DNA from 2 places in the Streptomyces sp. NPDC001515 genome. Region 1 is predicted to be linked to the other one. Evidence: predicted binding sites of a transcription regulator. Region 1 holds the regulator's gene; the other holds the start of a gene.
What was found. The regulator HspR, encoded in region 1, represses chaperone genes until heat shock. The targets are predictions, from matches to a motif close to TTGAGNNNNNNNNNCTCAA.

Region 1 (4,110 bases):
GCTGGGCCAGGCGATGTACGCCAACGCCCAGGCCGAGGGCGGCCCGCAGGGCGACCCGCAGCCGGGTGCGCAGGCCGACGGCCAGGACGACGTGGTCGACGCCGAGATCGTCGACGACGAGAAGGACACCAAGGGCGGTGCGGCGTGACCGAGGAGACTCCGGGCTTCGAGGAGGAGCCCGACGTCCCCTCCGGCGCCACCCCCGACGACGCCGAGCCGAAGGCCGCCTCCTCCTCGGAGAAGGCGGCCCCGGCCGGGGACGCTGACCAGACCGCAGGCCTGACGGCTCAGCTGGACCAGGCACGCAGCGCGCTCAACGAGCGCACCGGCGACCTCCAGCGGCTCCAGGCCGAGTACCAGAACTACCGCCGCCGGGTCGAGCGGGACCGGGTCACGGTCAAGGAGATCGCCGTCGCGGCGCTCCTGTCCGAGCTCCTGCCCGTGCTCGACGACGTCGGCCGGGCCCGTGACCACGGCGAGCTGGTGGGCGGGTTCAAGTCGGTGGCCGAATCCCTGGAGACGGTCGTCGCCAAGCTGGGACTCCAGCAGTTCGGCAAGGAGGGCGAGCCCTTCGATCCGACGATCCACGAGGCCCTGATGCACAGCTACGCGCCGGACGTCACCGAGACGACCTGCGTGGCGATCCTGCAGCCGGGGTACCGGATCGGCGAGCGCACCATCCGCCCCGCGCGGGTGGCCGTGGCCGAGCCGCAGCCGGGGGCGACCCCGGCCGCCAAGGAAGAGAAGACCGACGACGAGGAGAGCGGTGGCGGCGAGGAGGTCTGACATCCTGTCCGACCACCAGGCCGCGCACCGCCCGGTCACGGGGCCTCTCGCCCGGACCCTGCCGCACACCGGCGGGGCCCGTACGGGAGGCCCCCGGCCGATCGTCCGGAAGGAGGGACGTCGATGAGTACGAAGGACTTCGTCGAGAAGGACTACTACAAGGTTCTCGGCGTCCCGAAGGACGCCACCGACGCCGAGATCAAGAAGGCGTACCGGAAGCTCGCCCGTGAGTTCCATCCGGACGCCAACAAGGGCGACGACAAGGCGGAGGAGCGCTTCAAGGAGATCTCCGAGGCGAACGACGTCCTCGGCGACAGCAAGAAGCGCAAGGAGTACGACGAGGCGCGCGCCCTCTTCGGCAACGGCGGCTTCCGCGCCGGACCCGGCGGCGCGCAGGGCAACTTCAACTTCGACCTGGGCGACCTCTTCGGGGGCGCGCAGGGCGGCCAGGGCGGTGCCGGCGGTTTCGGCGGCGGCGGTCTGGGCGATGTCTTCGGCGGCCTGTTCAACCGGGGCGGCGGCGGTGCCGGCACCCGCGTGCAGCCGCGCCGCGGCCAGGACATCGAGTCCGAGGTGACGCTCAGCTTCACCGAGGCGGTCGACGGGGCCACGGTCCCGCTGCGGATGTCCAGCCAGGCCCCCTGCAAGGCATGCTCCGGCACCGGCGACAAGAACGGCACCCCGAGGGTCTGCCCGACCTGTGTCGGCACCGGCCAGGTCTCGCGCGGCAGCGGCGGCGGCTTCTCGCTCACCGACCCCTGTGTGGACTGCAAGGGCCGGGGCCTCATCGCCCAGGACCCCTGCGACGTCTGCAAGGGCAGCGGCCGGGCCAAGTCGTCCCGCACCATGCAGGTGCGCATCCCCGCGGGCGTCCTCGACGGCCAGCGGATCCGGCTGCGCGGCAAGGGCGCGCCGGGCGAGCGCGGCGGACCGGCCGGCGACCTCTACGTCGTCGTCCACGTCGACGCCCACCCGGTCTTCGGCCGCAAGGGCGACAACCTCACGGTGACCGTGCCGGTCTCCTTCACCGAGGCGGCGCTCGGCGGCGAGGTCAAGGTGCCCACGCTCGGCGGGCCGCCCGTCACCCTGAAGCTTCCGGCCGGCACGCCCAACGGACGCACCATGCGCGCCCGGGGCAAGGGCGCCGTGCGCAAGGACGGCACCCGGGGCGATTTGCTGGTCACCGTCGAGGTGGCGGTCCCGACGGATCTGGGCGACGAGGCCCGGGACGCCCTGGAGGCCTATCGGAAGGCGACCGCGGACCAGGACCCGCGGGCGGAGCTGTTCCAGGCAGCGAAGGGAGCTTGAGGTGGACGGCCGACGACGCAATCCGTACGAACTCACCGACGATTCCCCGGTGTACGTGATCTCGATCGCGGCCCAGCTCTCGGGCCTGCATCCGCAGACGCTGCGCCAGTACGACCGGCTCGGTCTGGTCTCGCCCGACCGCACGGCCGGACGCGGCCGGCGCTACTCGGCCCGTGACATCGAGCTGCTGCGCACCGTGCAGCAGCTGTCGCAGGACGAGGGGATCAACCTCGCCGGCATCAAGCGCATCATCGAGCTGGAGAACCAGGTCGCCGCGCTCCAGCAGCGCGTCGCCGAACTCTCGGCGGCCGTGGACGGAGCGGCGGCGGCGATGCAGCAGCGCGAGGCCCAGGTCCACGCCTCCTACCGGCGCGATCTCGTGCCGTACCAGGACGTCCAGCAGACCAGCGCGCTGGTCGTCTGGCGCCCCAAGCGGCCGAAGGACTGACCTCCGGGGGCTGCGGGGCCCTGGGGGCCGTGCTGGGTCCGCCGGGGCCCGTACGGCCCGCACAGCGCCTTGGAGAGGCCCGTCATCCCGTTCGCCGGGGTGGCGGGTTTCTTCGTGCGGTGGGGCGGGGCGGGGTCAGGTCTCCTGGTCGAGGATGCCCGACTGGGCGATCAGATAGCCCAGCTGGGCCCGGCTGTTGCTGCCGAGAACGGCGGAGAGCTTGGCCACGTGGGCGCGGCAGGTACGGACGTTCATGCCGAGCCGGCGGGCTATCGAATCGTCGACGTGCCCTTCGACCAGGAGTTGCGCGATGGAGCGCTGCACGCCGCTGATCCCTTGGGGGGCCGGGTCGTAGGGCAGTTCTTCCAGCAGGGGCGAGGCGCGGTTCCAGAGTTGCTCGAAGACCTTGATCAGATAGTCGACCAGGCCGGGGTGGCGCAGTTCCAGCGCGACCTGGTCGTCGTTGCTCGCGGGAATGAACGCGACGGTCCTGTCGAACACGATCAGACGCGCGATGAGTTCTTCGAGGGTGCGGATCTCCACCTTGCCCTCGGCCATGCGTTCCGCGTAGGCGAGCGTGCCGTGGCTGTGGCGGACCGTGTGCTGGTACAGGGTGCGCATGCTGACGCCTCGGTTGACGACCAGCAAGCCGCGTTCCAGACCTTCGCGGAGGCGGTCCTCGCCTCGGTCGCCGCCCGGCTGCACGGTGAGCACCTCCGTGCGGCACTCGGCGGTGGCGAGGTCCAGGGCGGCGTTGATCCGGTGGTTTCCCTCCAGGACCGTGATGGCATGGGTGATGGGAGGATCCTGGGCGCTGATGTCCATGAACGGCTGGAAGGAATCGGCCAGTTCGAGGGAGAGGCGCCGCCGTTCCTGGATCTCGCGCTCGATCGGGTTGAGCCGTTGTGCGAGCGCGGCCGAGGGGGGGACGGGCCGGAGCCAGTCGGGGTCGTCCGGATCCGGGTGCAGAAGGGCGAAGTCCATGAGGCAGGGGGCTGGATCCACCTCGGCCCGCGAGATCCGGCCCGAGCGCAGCGCGCTGGCGTAGAGGCGTCCGCCTTCGGCGCACAGTTCGGTGATCCCATGGCGATGTGTCGCTCTTGCGTCATTTGTAGCCATATCAACACCCCCCAGGTTCCTGAACATGCAGGAACATGATGCATCGACCCTGTGGTGTTCGTGTGCCCAGGTGGGACATCGTCTTTGGTGCGGGGGAGAAGAATCCACAAGTGAGGACGAAGCCGACTATGGAAAAGCGAATGCTTCGCTCGGCGCTTGCCGTCTCGTTCGTCGCGGCCCTGAGCGTCGGAGTTCTGGCCACTGGCGAGATCAGCTGGAGCGCGAGGGCGGCGGCCGGGCCCGGCGAGATCAGCTGGAACGTCCAGGCTGTGAAGGCGCCCGGTGAGATCAGCTGGAACATCCAGGCCGCCGACAAGCTCGGTGAGATCAGCTGGTCCGCGCCGACGTCCCTTGTGAGCGCCTGACATGACCACCCCGCCGGACGACCGGACCTTCCGGCGCGAGATGGCAACGGCCTACCGCTCAGGGTGGCACTTCATCGACCTCGT
Region 2 (4,110 bases), on a different contig from region 1:
CCATCAGAAAGCACCCGTTGGCGATGATCTCGAAGTCGTCCCCCCGCCTGCGCAGAACCACCTCCCCGTACGGCCCCTCACGGCGGTCGAGGGTCACGGGGGCGAGGGCGTCGGGGCCGAAAGCAGCAGGCATGCGCGGATATCTCCGGTGGGTGTCCGTCGGTCGGTACCCCGCCATCCTGTCCCGGCGGGGGCGCGGGGGCCAATGGAGGCTCGGCCCCGGTCGGTTTCAGGGGCGCGGCGCCTTCTCCCCGTGTGTCGCGAGGTGTTCGGCGGCCAGCCACGGGGCCAGGTCGTCGATGAGGAGGGAGAGGTCGGCGGGGTCGGTGCCGGGGGTGCGGGCGAGGCGGGCGGCGTGCCGGATCTGGCGGGCCCGGTCGGGGGCGTCGGGGCGGTAGTGGGTGAAGAGGGCGGCGGAGTGGGTGAGGTCGCTCGTCCAGCCGTTCCAGGCGGGCATGACGAGGGTGAAGGCGGTGCGCACGATGCGGCGGGCCACGCCCCGGATCAGGGTGCGGCGGGCGTCGTCCGTGGTGGCCGCGGCGGCGCGGGTGCGCCAGCGGGGGAGGAGGAGGTCCAGGTCGCCGTTGGTCTCGCGGGCGAGGAGGGAGGTGGGGCGGTAGCGGGGCAGCCGGCCGGCGAGGTCGTCGCCGAGCAGCGGGGTGCAGAGGCAGGCGGTGAAGAAGCCGAGGTCGTGCCGTTCCAGCGGGCTGAGGAGCGTGTCGGCGGAGGCCAGCAGGACCCCGGCGCCGTCGATGACGTCGAAGGCGGCGTCGAGTTCCGCTTCGAGGGCGTCGGCGGCCTGTCGGTCCGCCTCCGTGGGCGCGGAGCGCAGGGCGATCTGCAGATCGAGGTCCGAGACGCCGGGGACGGCCGTGCCGCGCGGGATGCTGCCGTAGACGTACGCGCTGTCGAGCCGGTCGGGGCCGAAGGCGGCGGCGATCGCCTCGCGCGCGGCCGCGACGACGGGGGCGAACTCCGCGGCGACCCGGTCGAGCGCGCCCTCGCGCCGGATCATGCCGTCCGCGTCGAGGCCCCGGTCCTCGTACGTGTCCTCGGAGCGGGCCACTCCGGCCGGGAACGGCGGCGCGGTGAAGGCCACCCGGGCCGCCGGTGTCGTCACGTCGGCGTCGCCGCTGACCGCCCAGGCGGCGACCCGGGAGACCACGGCCGCCGGGACCGCCTCGCTGATCCCGGGAACGGCCGGGACATCCTGCGTGGCGTGGGCGTCGTGGGGGAGGACCACCCGGTAGTCCCGCTCCAGCGCGGTACGGGCCGTCGCCTGCACGCACATCTCCGACATCACCCCGCACACCGCGACCGCCTCCACCCCGGCCCCGCCCAGCAGCGCGCCCAGCGGCGTCCCGGCGAACCCGTCGGCCCGGGTCTTGCGGACCACGTACTCCGAAGGGCCGGGCTCGACGGGCAGGTGCAGCTCCCAGCCCGGGGTGTACGGGGCGTCGCCCGAGCCCGGGGCGCCGTCGTTCTGGAGGTGCACCACCAGGGCGCCCGCCGCCCGCGCCCGCGCCAGCAGCTCCGCCGTCCGCTCCAGCAGCGCGGCCGCGCCGGGGACGGCCCGGTCGCCGGTCACCCCCGCCTTCTGCACATCGACGACGATCAGGGCCTGGACGGGAAGCGGGAAGCCGGTCATGGGGTCATCCTGTCGGGCCGGGCGGACGCGTTCCACGGGGTTTCGGCCGGGGGGAACGCGGGGCGGCGGAACCGGGATCACCAGCGGCGGGGAGTCGGGACTACCGGGGCCTTCCGCCGTGTTGGCAGCGGTGTCGGGAAGCGGCGTCCCCCGGACGGCGTACCGCGATCGCTCACAGCGAACACACCCTCGGGAACATTGAGCGGCTCATATGCATTGAGTCCACATAGCTCAACTTGAATGCCGAAGGGGAGATCATGGCTACTGAGTCCACTGCCGTCACGCCGCTGGTTCTGCCTGTGCTGCCGCTCGACGACGAGGTCGTGCTGCCCGGCATGGTGGTGCCTCTGGACCTGTCCGACACCGATGTGCGCTCGGCGGTCGAGGCCGCGCAGGCCGCGGCCCGCGACGGCGGGGGCAAGCCCGAGGTGCTGCTCGTTCCGAGGATCGACGGCACCTACACCGGGATCGGTGTCATCGGCACCGTCGAACAGGTCGGACGGCTCTCCGACGGCGACCCCGGCGCGCTCATCCGCGGTCGCGGGCGGGTGCGGATCGGGGCCGGGACCAGTGGCCCCGGCGCCGCCCTCTGGGTGGAGGGGACCCGGGTCGACGTCTCCGTCCCCGACCCCCTCCCCGGAGCGGCCGCCGAACTGGTCAAGGAGTACAAGGCGCTCGCCACCACCTGGCTGAAGAAGCGCGGCGCCTGGCAGGTCGTGGACCGGGTCCAGCAGATCGAGGACATCTCCGCGCTCGCCGACAACTCCGGGTACTCGCCCTTCCTCACCACCGCCCAGAAGGTGCGCCTCCTGGAGACCGCCGACCCGGTCGCCCGGCTGAAGCTCGCCATCCAGTGGCTCGGTGAGCACCTGGCCGAACAGGACGTCGCCGAGTCCATCGCCAAGGACGTCCAGGAAGGCGTCGACAAGCAGCAGCGCGAGTTCCTGCTGCGCCGCCAGCTCGACGCCGTACGCAAGGAGCTGTCCGAGCTCAACGGGGACCCCGAGGACGAGTCCGACGACTACCGGGCGCGCGTCGAGGCCGCCGACCTGCCCGAGCACGTCCGCGAGGCCGCGCTCAAGGAGGTCGACAAGCTGGAGCGCTCCTCCGACCAGAGCCCCGAGGGCTCCTGGATCAGGACCTGGCTGGACACCGTCCTGGAGCTGCCGTGGACCGAGCGGACCGAGGACGCCTACGACATCAGGGGCGCCCAGGAGATCCTGGACGCCGAGCACGCCGGACTCCAGGACGTGAAGGAACGCATCACCGAATACCTCGCCGTGCGCAAGCGCCGGGCCGACCGCGGTCTGGGCGTCGTCGGCGGGCGGCGCGGCGGCGCGGTGCTGGCCCTCGTCGGCCCGCCCGGCGTCGGCAAGACCTCGCTCGGCGAATCCGTGGCGCACGCCATGGGCCGGAAGTTCGTCCGCGTCGCGCTCGGCGGTGTCCGGGACGAGGCGGAGATCCGCGGCCACCGGCGTACGTACGTCGGGGCGCTGCCCGGCCGTATCGTCCGCGCCATCAAGGAGGCCGGTTCGATGAACCCGGTCGTCCTGCTGGACGAGATCGACAAGGTCGGCTCCGACTTCCGGGGCGACCCGGCCGCCGCCCTGCTCGAAGTCCTCGACCCGGCGCAGAACCACACCTTCCGCGACCACTACCTGGAGGTCGAACTCGACCTCAGCGACGTCGTCTTCCTCGCCACGGCCAACGTGCTGGAGGCCATCCCGGAGGCCCTGCTCGACCGCATGGAGCTGGTCAGGCTCGACGGGTACACGGAGGACGAGAAGGTCGTCATCGCCCGCGACCACCTGCTCCCGCGCCAGCTGGAGCGGGCCGGTCTGGAGAAGGACGAGGTCACCCTGGAGGAGTCGGCGCTGCGCAAGCTGGCCGGCGAGTACACCCGGGAGGCCGGGGTCCGGAACCTGGAACGGGCCGTGGCCCGGCTGCTGCGCAAGGTCGCGGCCCAGCACGAGCTGGGCGACCGGGAGCTGCCGTTCACGGTGGGCGAGGACGATCTGCGCGGCCTCATCGGCCGTCCGCACCACGTCCCCGAGTCCGCCCAGGACCCGGCCGAGCGCCGCACCGCGGTGCCGGGCGTGGCCACCGGGCTCGCGGTCACCGGGGCCGGCGGTGACGTGCTCTTCGTGGAGGCGTCGCTGGCCGATCCGGAGACCGGGGCGTCCGGACTGACCCTGACCGGCCAGCTCGGCGACGTCATGAAGGAGTCCGCGCAGATCGCGCTGAGCTTCCTGCGGTCGCACGGCGCGGAGCTGGAGCTGCCGGTCGCGGATCTGAAGGACCGCGGCGCGCACATCCACTTCCCGGCGGGCGCGGTGCCCAAGGACGGTCCGAGCGCGGGCATCACGATGACCACGGCGCTGGCCTCGCTGCTCTCCGGACGGCTGGTCCGCACCGATGTGGCCATGACCGGTGAGGTCTCGCTCACCGGGCGGGTGCTCCCG

Region 2: the regulator HspR is predicted to act here: its motif matches at 1,865-1,883, upstream of lon (endopeptidase La).

The regions. Positions count from the first base shown of each region.
Region 1 covers NZ_JBSFHN010000014.1:20,877-24,986, forward strand. Annotated here, with positions in the region: gene dnaK (molecular chaperone DnaK) at 1-148, shown strand, start outside; gene grpE (nucleotide exchange factor GrpE) at 145-786, shown strand; gene dnaJ (molecular chaperone DnaJ) at 910-2,094, shown strand; gene ACWCXC_RS16465 (heat shock protein transcriptional repressor HspR) at 2,096-2,542, shown strand; gene ACWCXC_RS16470 (helix-turn-helix transcriptional regulator) at 2,678-3,661, opposite strand; gene ACWCXC_RS16475 (hypothetical protein) at 3,802-4,026, shown strand; gene ACWCXC_RS16480 ((2Fe-2S)-binding protein) at 4,028-4,110, shown strand, end outside.
Region 2 covers NZ_JBSFHN010000025.1:74,894-79,003, reverse strand. Annotated here, with positions in the region: gene ACWCXC_RS25310 (spermidine synthase) at 1-133, opposite strand, end outside; partial or broken gene ACWCXC_RS25305 (isochorismatase family protein) at 1,079-1,648, opposite strand; gene lon (endopeptidase La) at 1,906-4,110, shown strand, end outside.